DNA from 2 places in the Lysinibacillus sp. G01H genome. Region 2 is predicted to be linked to the other one. Evidence: riboswitches for the same ligand, from Rfam matches in the RefSeq annotation. Region 2 holds a riboswitch; the other holds the start of a gene.
What was found. A riboswitch is a leader RNA that binds a small molecule or an ion and turns the genes downstream of it on or off. The one in region 2 is predicted to bind cyclic di-AMP.

Region 1 (4,437 bases), 1.9 Mb from region 2:
AACAGTGATGTACGAATGAGAAGACTCGATTGGTTGTGTAGCATATGATGCCACCCTTTTTTCGGTAAGAATTGAGGGATAACAACCGTTACTTTATGACCTGTCTTCGTACATTGATGTTCTACTTTATCAATAAATTTAATTAATGGCTGTGTAATGCTGCGATATGGTGAATAGTAGGTAACTAATCGTACATCAGGTTGCCAGGCATTCCACTTCTCTTCAAAAGCTTTTGCATCTGCTTGGTCGAAAGCTACATAAAAGGCTATCACTTTATCAACCTTAAGTGATTTGGCATAATGTAGGGAGTTTTCAACCACCTTTGTTATACCAGCTACTGGCACAATGAAAACATTCCCCTCAATAGTAGCCAGTTCCTCATGATTTAACCTTAACTGTTCTCCAACAGCTTGATAATGTTGCTTAATGCGATGGAATACAAAAATAATAATTGGTAAAAAGATAAACACCGGCCAAACTTGAGGCATTTTTGTCACAAAAAACATCATTGCCACGATGAAAGAGATAGCGGCCCCAATTGTGTTGATCGTAAATCTTGCTACCCAGCCTTTAGGTTTTTCGCGCCACCATTTTCTCATCATCCCCGTTTGCGCTAATGTAAAGGGAATAAATACGCCTACTGCATAGAGCGGAATTAAATGCTCTGTGGCCCCGTCAAAAAGTATAATTAAAACAATGGCAGCAATACCTAGCATTAAAATACCATTTGAATAGCCAAGACGGTCCCCTCGGATTTGAAAGATTCTTGGGATAAAACCATCCTTCGATAAATTCACAGCAAGCAAGGGAAATGCTGAATACCCTGTGTTTGCGGCAAGTACTAAAATCATTGCAGTTGTCCCCTGAACAATATAATAAAGAAAATTCCGACCAACACTAGCTTCTGCTAGTTGGGAAACGACTGTTGCTTCTGCTGTTGGTGCAACGCCATAAAAATAAGCTAGACTAACAATCCCGATGAATAAAACGGCTAAAATGGCGCCCATTGCTAAAAGCGTTTTAGCAGCATTATTTGGAGCAGGATTTCTAAAATTAGGTATGGCGTTAGAAATAGCCTCTACTCCTGTTAACGCTGAGCTTCCTGATGCAAATGCCTTTAATAAAATAAATAGGCTAATCCCTGCCACTGGTGTACCAATCTTTGGATGTAACTCTGCAGGCACCGGTCCAGTTGCCACATTATAGAGCCCAATCCCGATTAGCAACAGCATAACGCCTACAAATAGATAAACTGGGTAAGCCAAGATAGAGGCTGACTCTGTTACACCTCGCAAGTTTAAAATCGTTAAGAAAATCACAAATATAATAGCAATGGGTACATTATAAGCATGAAGACTTGGAAATGCAGATGTAATGGCATCTGTCCCGGCCGACACACTTACTGCTACCGTTAAAATATAATCAACAAGCAAAGAACCCCCTGCAACAAGACCTGCATTCACGCCTAAATTTTCTCGTGATACGACATAGGCGCCTCCCCCATGTGGATAGGCGAAGATAACTTGACGATAGGATAAAATCAGTGCCACGAGTAGAATAACCACTCCAGTGGCAATAGGTAAAGAATACCAAAACGCCATTGTACCTACCGTCATCAGGACAATTAAAATTTGTTCTGGTCCATAGGCTACTGATGACAATGCATCTGATGATAATATGGCCAGTGCCTTTGTTTTACTTAGCTTTTGTTCCCCTAACGCATCGGATCTTAATGGTTTGCCGATTACATAACGTTTGAATGAGGATTTCATTGATAAACACCTTCTAGTTTCATAGAATGTGTTTCGCCTTTCTAAATTACATCAAAAAACGCCTACAAGTCATCACTAAATAAGACTTGTAGACGCTCATCCGTCTGCCAAGCTCCACTTTTCTGCTCTTAACGCTTACGAGGTTAGCTGTCGGATTCGGGCCTGAGTAGCCCTACTCCTCCATAAGGAAGAGATTCACCCCAAGAATGGCTATGCCATCCATCAAAATTGGTTCCCCCGCGTTTAGTTGCTTCAGCGATTTAGAAATTTGAAACTTTTATAATGATGTCATAGTACGCCTGCTAATTGAAAAAGTAAAGAAGAAAATTTTTTCTTTTTTGAACATATAAATAACCACTTCTTAAAGTAAATTTCCTGAATACCTAGTAAATACCCACAATAAAAACAATAAAACTGCCTTAAAGGTATGTTCTCCCTTTAAGACAGCTCATTAAATTAGTCATCAAAGCCTTGTTCAAAATCTATAATGTTTCCAGAGACTGCATCCACATCTACTTCATATTCATATTGACCGTCTTTTAATTCAATTTCATATACACCATCATCAAGCTTAATTTTTGTCACTTTACCCTTTGCTTTTGTTTGGGCTGTCTTGATAGCCTGCTCTTTTGTAATTATTTTTGTTGTAGCAGTTGTAGCAGAAATATGATCATCCCAATCATCGTCATCTAGACGTTCCTTTTTCTGCTTGAGTAATTTCCCACTATAAGCATCAAATTTTAAATCATATTCTTCTGTATCTGTATACACCTCTACTTCATAAATAGAGCTAAACTGATTTTGGTCAAATTCGATATTTGCAACTGTACCATCCACTACCGCTAGCGCTTTCTTCTCAATTTCCTGCATGGATAAGACCTTTTTTTCTTGGGCATTTCCTGATAATAAAGTCGTCGAGCCAATCGCTGCACCCACTCCAAGAGTAATTACTAGTGCTGGAATCATTATCATTTTTTTCATGTTCATCTCTCCTTTGTTTTATCTAAACTTAGCTTACCAAGTGAAGATGATAGAACTATAAGAGGAACATTAGAATCTCATGAGAATGATTTAATGATCGTCATCCCATGTTACAGACAGTACTTTTCCTGAAACAGCATGAATTTGAAATGTAGCTTCGTCCTCCTGCGTTTCAATCTCAACTAAATAGTAACCACCCTCTGAGGTTTCTTCAAAATCAACTGAATCCACCTCACCCTTTAATTGCTTAAGAGCTATTTGAATAGCCTGTTGCTCAGTAATAATAGGCTCTTCGATAGGTTGTTCTTGTGGCTCAACCTTTTTCTCTGCCAGTAGTTCGCCTGTATAACCATCAAGGGTTAAATCCTTTTGAATTTTCTCATTTTCAACACGTACAGTATAAACGGAGTCTGTAAGCATAACGCTTTCTACATCTCCATATTCCTTTTTAACCATTTGTCTGATCTGCTTTTCTGTTAATAGTAATTTACTTTGTCCTTCTTTCATGATTAGAGCAGTTACCTGTTGTGTCGTAACATCAAGTATAGCTGCATACTTGACATCCTCACGCGTAAAAAGCATCTCAAAGGTATTTCCTTGTTTTTCAACTTGTGTAACATGACCATTGTAGATAGTCTCAATATGGCGAATAGCCTCCGCTTCACTAATAGGTTGAACGTAAAAATAACGATGTTGAACAAACCAAATTACTCCACTACAAAGAAGGATAATAACAACAATTACTAACATCCACTTTTTCATTGCTGTCCCTCCTTTGGTATACATAAAGTAAAGCTTGAGCCTTCCCCTAGCTTACTTTTCACATCGATCGTTATACCTAATTGTTGTGCCAGTTCATGTGCTATTGCTAGCCCTAGCCCTGAACCACCTGTTTTACGATTACGATCCTCTGTTACACGATAAAAACGCTCAAATAAATGAGGAATATGCTCGATTGGAATACCAATACCAAAATCTTGGATGGTAATACGTACATGATTGGTTGTTTCAGTGGCTTGAATACGTACTTCATCCTCACTATATTTCCTAGCATTATCCAGCAAAATAAAAAGTAGTTGCTTCAATATTTTTTCATCACTATAAATAAACTTTGGAATCTGCTCATCAATTCTAAATGTTCGATGATAAGCCTGTTCCATTTGTAAAGCTACTTTATTTAAGAACGGGGCAAGCTCTAGTTGTTCGAAATGAACGTCCAATTGTTCTTTGTTTTTAGCTAGTTCTAGCAATTGCAATACCATTTCATGCATACGAGATGATTCATTGGCAATAGCTTGCAAGGATTCCTGAGCAACCTCCCGATTATCAAACCCCCTCCTTAGGAGTAGTTTTGCATAGCTTTCAATGACAGTTATAGGAGTTTTTAATTCATGGGAGGCATTTGATACAAATTCTTGTTGCTTCTGATAATGTTGTTCAAGCTTCTCCATCATCATATTAAAAGTGCGGTTAATGTTTGTTAATTCGTCCCCACCTTTTTCTGTGGTATCTATTTTTTCATATTTCCCAGTAGATGCACTTTTGCGCATGGTCTCATTTAAACGTTCTAACGGTAATAAAATAAGTCGCCCAAGTACCAAGCTCGCTAGGAAAATAGGAATCGATGCCACAACAGATACAACAACTAAGATGACCTTTAACAAATCTAATGTCCGTTCTACTT
Region 2 (4,437 bases):
ACTAATAAATCTTCCTTTTCAATAATTTGCTCAGGAGAAGGGGAAATTATTATTTCCCCTTCGCGCACAATCGCAATCACACTGACGTTATATTTAGCTCGAATATCTAGATCCCGAAGATTATATCCTGCCATTTTAGAAGGGATCATGATTTCTTCTAAACTGTACTCTTTTGATAATTCTATATAATTTAACATATTAGGTGATAGTAACTGATTTGCTACTCTTTCGCCCATATCTCTTTCAGGATAGATAATCCAATCAGCACCTACCTTATCCAACACTTGTCCATGCCTTTTTCCAAGTGCCTTTGCAATCACTTTTTTGATCCCTAATTCTTTTAATAACGATACAGTTAATATACTGGATTGCATATCGTTACCGATCGCCACGATAACACAATCGAAATTTCCAATGCCAATGGATGTTAAAGCTTTCTCTTCAGTTGTATCTGCTACTACCGCATGGGTTACATAAGGTTCTGCATCTTCAACTCTTTCCTCACTAATATCGATGCCTAAAACATCCTGTCCAGCTTCATGTAATCTGCGGGCGACACTTGTGCCAAATCTACCTAAGCCGATTACGGCGTATTGTTTAATAGCCATTTAATTAACAACTCCTTCTTCTAATCTAACCTATCATTATATTCCCCTTTGGGTGGCGGAAAGCTTCTGATTTTCGACGTTTTGTAATGGCAAAGGCAATAGTTAAGGGACCTAATCTACCCGCAAACATAGTTAAAATAATTAAAACCCGGCCACCTGGTGTAAGTTCAGGTGTTAATCCCATTGAAAGTCCGACCGTTCCAAAAGCTGATGTTGCCTCAAATAAATACATCATGAAGCTATGTTTTTGTTCTATTATGCTGAGGATGATGGTAACAAATACAACAATGAACATACCACACATGACCACAGTCATAGCTTTTAAAATTGTTTCATTTAAAATCCTGCGTCTAAAGAGAACGACATCTTCTTTCCCTCGAATTTGTGACCACATAGTAGCCACTAAAACAGCAAAGGTTGTGATTTTAATACCTCCAGCAGTCGACCCAGAGCCTGCCCCAATAAACATGAAAATGATCATTAAAAATAATGTAGAATGCGTTAAGTCTCCAATAGCCAGTGTATTGGAGCCAGCAGTTCGTGGTGTAACCGCTTGGTAAAGGGAACCTAACACTTTACCCCATTCGGATAATGATCCAAGTGTTTTTTGGTTGCCATACTCAAACAAAAATATCAAAATGGTTCCACTAGCAGTTAGCAAAAGTGTGGTTACTAAGACTATTTTTGAATGGACAGAAAGCCTTTTAGTCACACGATATTCATACAATTCATTCATAACAATAAAGCCTAATCCACCGATTGTAATAAGAGCACAGATGGTGAAAACAACAAAGGGGTCATCAACATAGGCAGTCATTCCGTTAAAGCCACCCATTAAATCGAAGCCAGCGTTGTTGAAGTTGGATATGGCATGAAAAAATCCAAAATACAGGGCCTTTCCAATAGGCATATCAAAAGAAAAACGAATGGATAGAATAAGACCACCGATTATTTCAATACATGCTGTAAAAAGCAATATTCTTTTTACTAATCGAACAAGACCAGCTATGGAGATATTATTAAATGCTTCTTTAAGCAGCAGTCTTTCTTTTAATGAAATTTTCTTCCCAAGTAGTAAAAATAATAATGTGGCAAATGTCATAAATCCTAAACCGCCAATTTGGATTAAGAATAAAAGAACCACTTCTCCAAAAGTAGAGAAGGTATCACCTGTATCAACTACAATTAATCCAGTGACACAAGTAGCTGATGTAGCAGTGAATAAAGCATCTAAAAAGGGCAAACCCTTCCCATCCTCAGTAGAAAATGGCATTGTTAAAAGAAACGTCCCTATGGCAATAATGAGAGCAAAGCCCAATACGAGAACTTTTGGAGGGTTTAATGCTTTTTTAAAATTGTTCATTTTATTTTCCTCAATTCTGAATAGTAAACAACTGTTTGTTAAATGGCATAATAAAAAGACCTACGATAAGAGCATGAAAATGACAGAAAGCATGCTAATAATGGTGGTCAATAACGACCTCCTTCGCTTTAGCCGACGAAGTTAGCTGACGGGTAGGATGGCGAAAGAGCTTTCTCATCCCTTCTGCTAAAGCAGAATTAACCCCAAAAAATTGGTTCCTCCGTTCTCAAATAGTTGAGATTTGGCCGATATGAAATTGAATGTGATTATTCTACGCCCTTATTCTATTTTTTGTAAACCCCTTAATTGTTAGGAAAATGTAATTATTTTTATTGTGGGCGATTTCTGTATGAATAATTCGAGCAAAAATAAAACCAAAAATTCACTTGATAATTTCGCATACTTTCTATTGACCATTATTAGACAATACGATATAATTTTTTAGTACACAACAGAAGGTAATTTGCCTAATTGTGTATTGACGTGTGTTCGGAGGGAGGGAAAGAGAGATGTCAAAAACTGTCGTTCGCAAAAACGAATCGCTTGAAGATGCTCTTCGCCGCTTCAAACGTACTGTATCAAAAAGTGGTACAATTCAAGAAGTTAGAAAGCGCGAGTTCTACGAAAAACCTAGCGTAAAACGTAAAAAGAAATCAGAAGCTGCACGTAAACGTAAGTGGTAATTTAATTTCCCATTAAAAATCCCTACGTTCATAACACGCAATTGTATGATTCACTGAGCAGACAAAGTTATACCTGAAATTAATCACATTTTTGATTAATTTCAGGTATTTTACATTGCTCAACTTTACGTACATATGAAAAAGCCGAATGAAATCACTTTGATTCATTCGGCTTTTTTGCACATACTGTTGTTAATTGCATTAGATCGAGTGATAAATAAGTGAATAAATTTTTAAGATTTGTGAAACTTTTCGCATGATTGACCGTATATACAGAGGAGAGGCATGTTAGAAGGGAGGGGAAAAGATGCGAAAACGGAAAATCCTCAGCTATTTACTAGTGATATGGATGACTTTTTTGTTAGCGTTTCCATTAACTTCGGCTTTTGCCAGTAATAAGGTTTATCATGTTCTGATTCATAATGAAGTAGAACGAGGACTTCATGCATTTTTAGAACGAGCTTTTAAAGAGGCTGAAGAAAACAATGCAGAGGCGATTATCTTAGAAATACATACGCCTGGCGGTTTTGTGAATGCGGCAAATGATATCGCCATGCTTATGGATGCAACGCAAATAAGGACGATTGCTTATATTAATAAGGATGCGCACTCAGCAGGAGCTTTTTTAGCCTTACATGCGGATGAGATCTACATGGTTCCAAATGGAACAATCGGTGCAGCGGCAGTTATCGATTCAGCAGGTAATGCGGCCGACCTAAAGGCTAATAGCGCTTGGCTTGCTCAAATGAAAGCAGCAGCAGAAACGTCAGGGCGCAACCCTAAGTATGCATTAGCAATGGCAGATACCAACTATGAACTACCAGAATACCGTGCTGGCGGAAAGAATTTGTTAACCCTATCTGCCTCAGAAGCATTAAAGGTTAAATATTCTGAAGGGACGGTTAAGGATTTTCAGGAGCTTTTAGACGTAACCAACTTAAATGGTAGTGATGTTGTTCCCATTGAACCGACCTTTTCTGAAAAATTAGCTCGTTTTATTACAAATCCCATCATTGTACCTATTCTATTGTCTATCGCTAGTTTAGGACTTGTGATGGAGCTTTATTCGCCAGGATTTGGTGTTCCAGGTATAATGGGCTTATCAGCACTTGGTTTATTTTTCTTTGGACATATGGTGGCCGGCTTTGCGGGATATGAAACATTATTGTTATTTATTGTTGGGTTAGCCCTTTTAATTGCAGAGTTTTTTGTCCCTGGTGGAATTGTTGGTATTTTAGGTGGTGTCTTAATAGTACTAAGTCTGATACTGGCAGGTGCAAATATGATGCAAATGATAGTAGCAATTCTCATTGCGCTTGTGATAGCGATGATAGGAATGGTGATTCTGATGAAATTTTTCGGAAAAAAACTGCATGTCTTAAACAGGCTTGTGTTAATGGATGCAACCACGACAGAAGAAGGGTATGTATCCAATGTGAATCGCACAGAACTGTTAGGGAAAATTGGGAAAACGCTTACGCCACTTCGTCCATCTGGAACAATGGTACTTGGTAGTGAACGCATTGATATTGTCTCAGAAGGTGGCTATATCGATGTCAATCAACATGTAGAAATTATTAAAGTTGAAGGCTCACGCATTGTTGTGAGACAAACAGATAAAGAGATGGAGGAATAGAAAATGGGTTTTGATTTAGCTTTGATTGGTCCTATTGCTGGACTAGTTATTTTATTCATTGTGCTTGCGGTATTCTTTACCTTTGTACCCGTAGCATTGTGGATTTCTGCATTAGCAGCAGGTGTACGTGTGAGTATTTTCACATTA

Region 1: linked by a shared signal. The riboswitch ahead of PSR12_RS01370 (APC family permease) and the one ahead of PSR12_RS15640 (TrkH family potassium uptake protein) in region 2 are both predicted to bind cyclic di-AMP.

Annotation. Positions count from the first base shown of each region.
Region 1 is NZ_CP118397.1:272,319-276,755, reverse strand. Features, by position in the region: gene PSR12_RS01370 (APC family permease) at 1-1,772, opposite strand, end outside; cyclic di-AMP (ydaO/yuaA leader) riboswitch at 1,891-2,040, opposite strand; gene PSR12_RS01365 (PepSY domain-containing protein) at 2,229-2,753, opposite strand; gene PSR12_RS01360 (PepSY domain-containing protein) at 2,844-3,515, opposite strand; gene PSR12_RS01355 (HAMP domain-containing sensor histidine kinase) at 3,512-4,437, opposite strand, start outside.
Region 2 is NZ_CP118397.1:3,071,227-3,075,663, reverse strand. Features, by position in the region: gene PSR12_RS15645 (potassium channel family protein) at 1-608, opposite strand, end outside; gene PSR12_RS15640 (TrkH family potassium uptake protein) at 634-1,971, opposite strand; cyclic di-AMP (ydaO/yuaA leader) riboswitch at 2,087-2,228, opposite strand; gene rpsU (30S ribosomal protein S21) at 2,481-2,654, shown strand; gene PSR12_RS15630 (NfeD family protein) at 2,962-4,290, shown strand; gene floA (flotillin-like protein FloA) at 4,294-4,437, shown strand, end outside.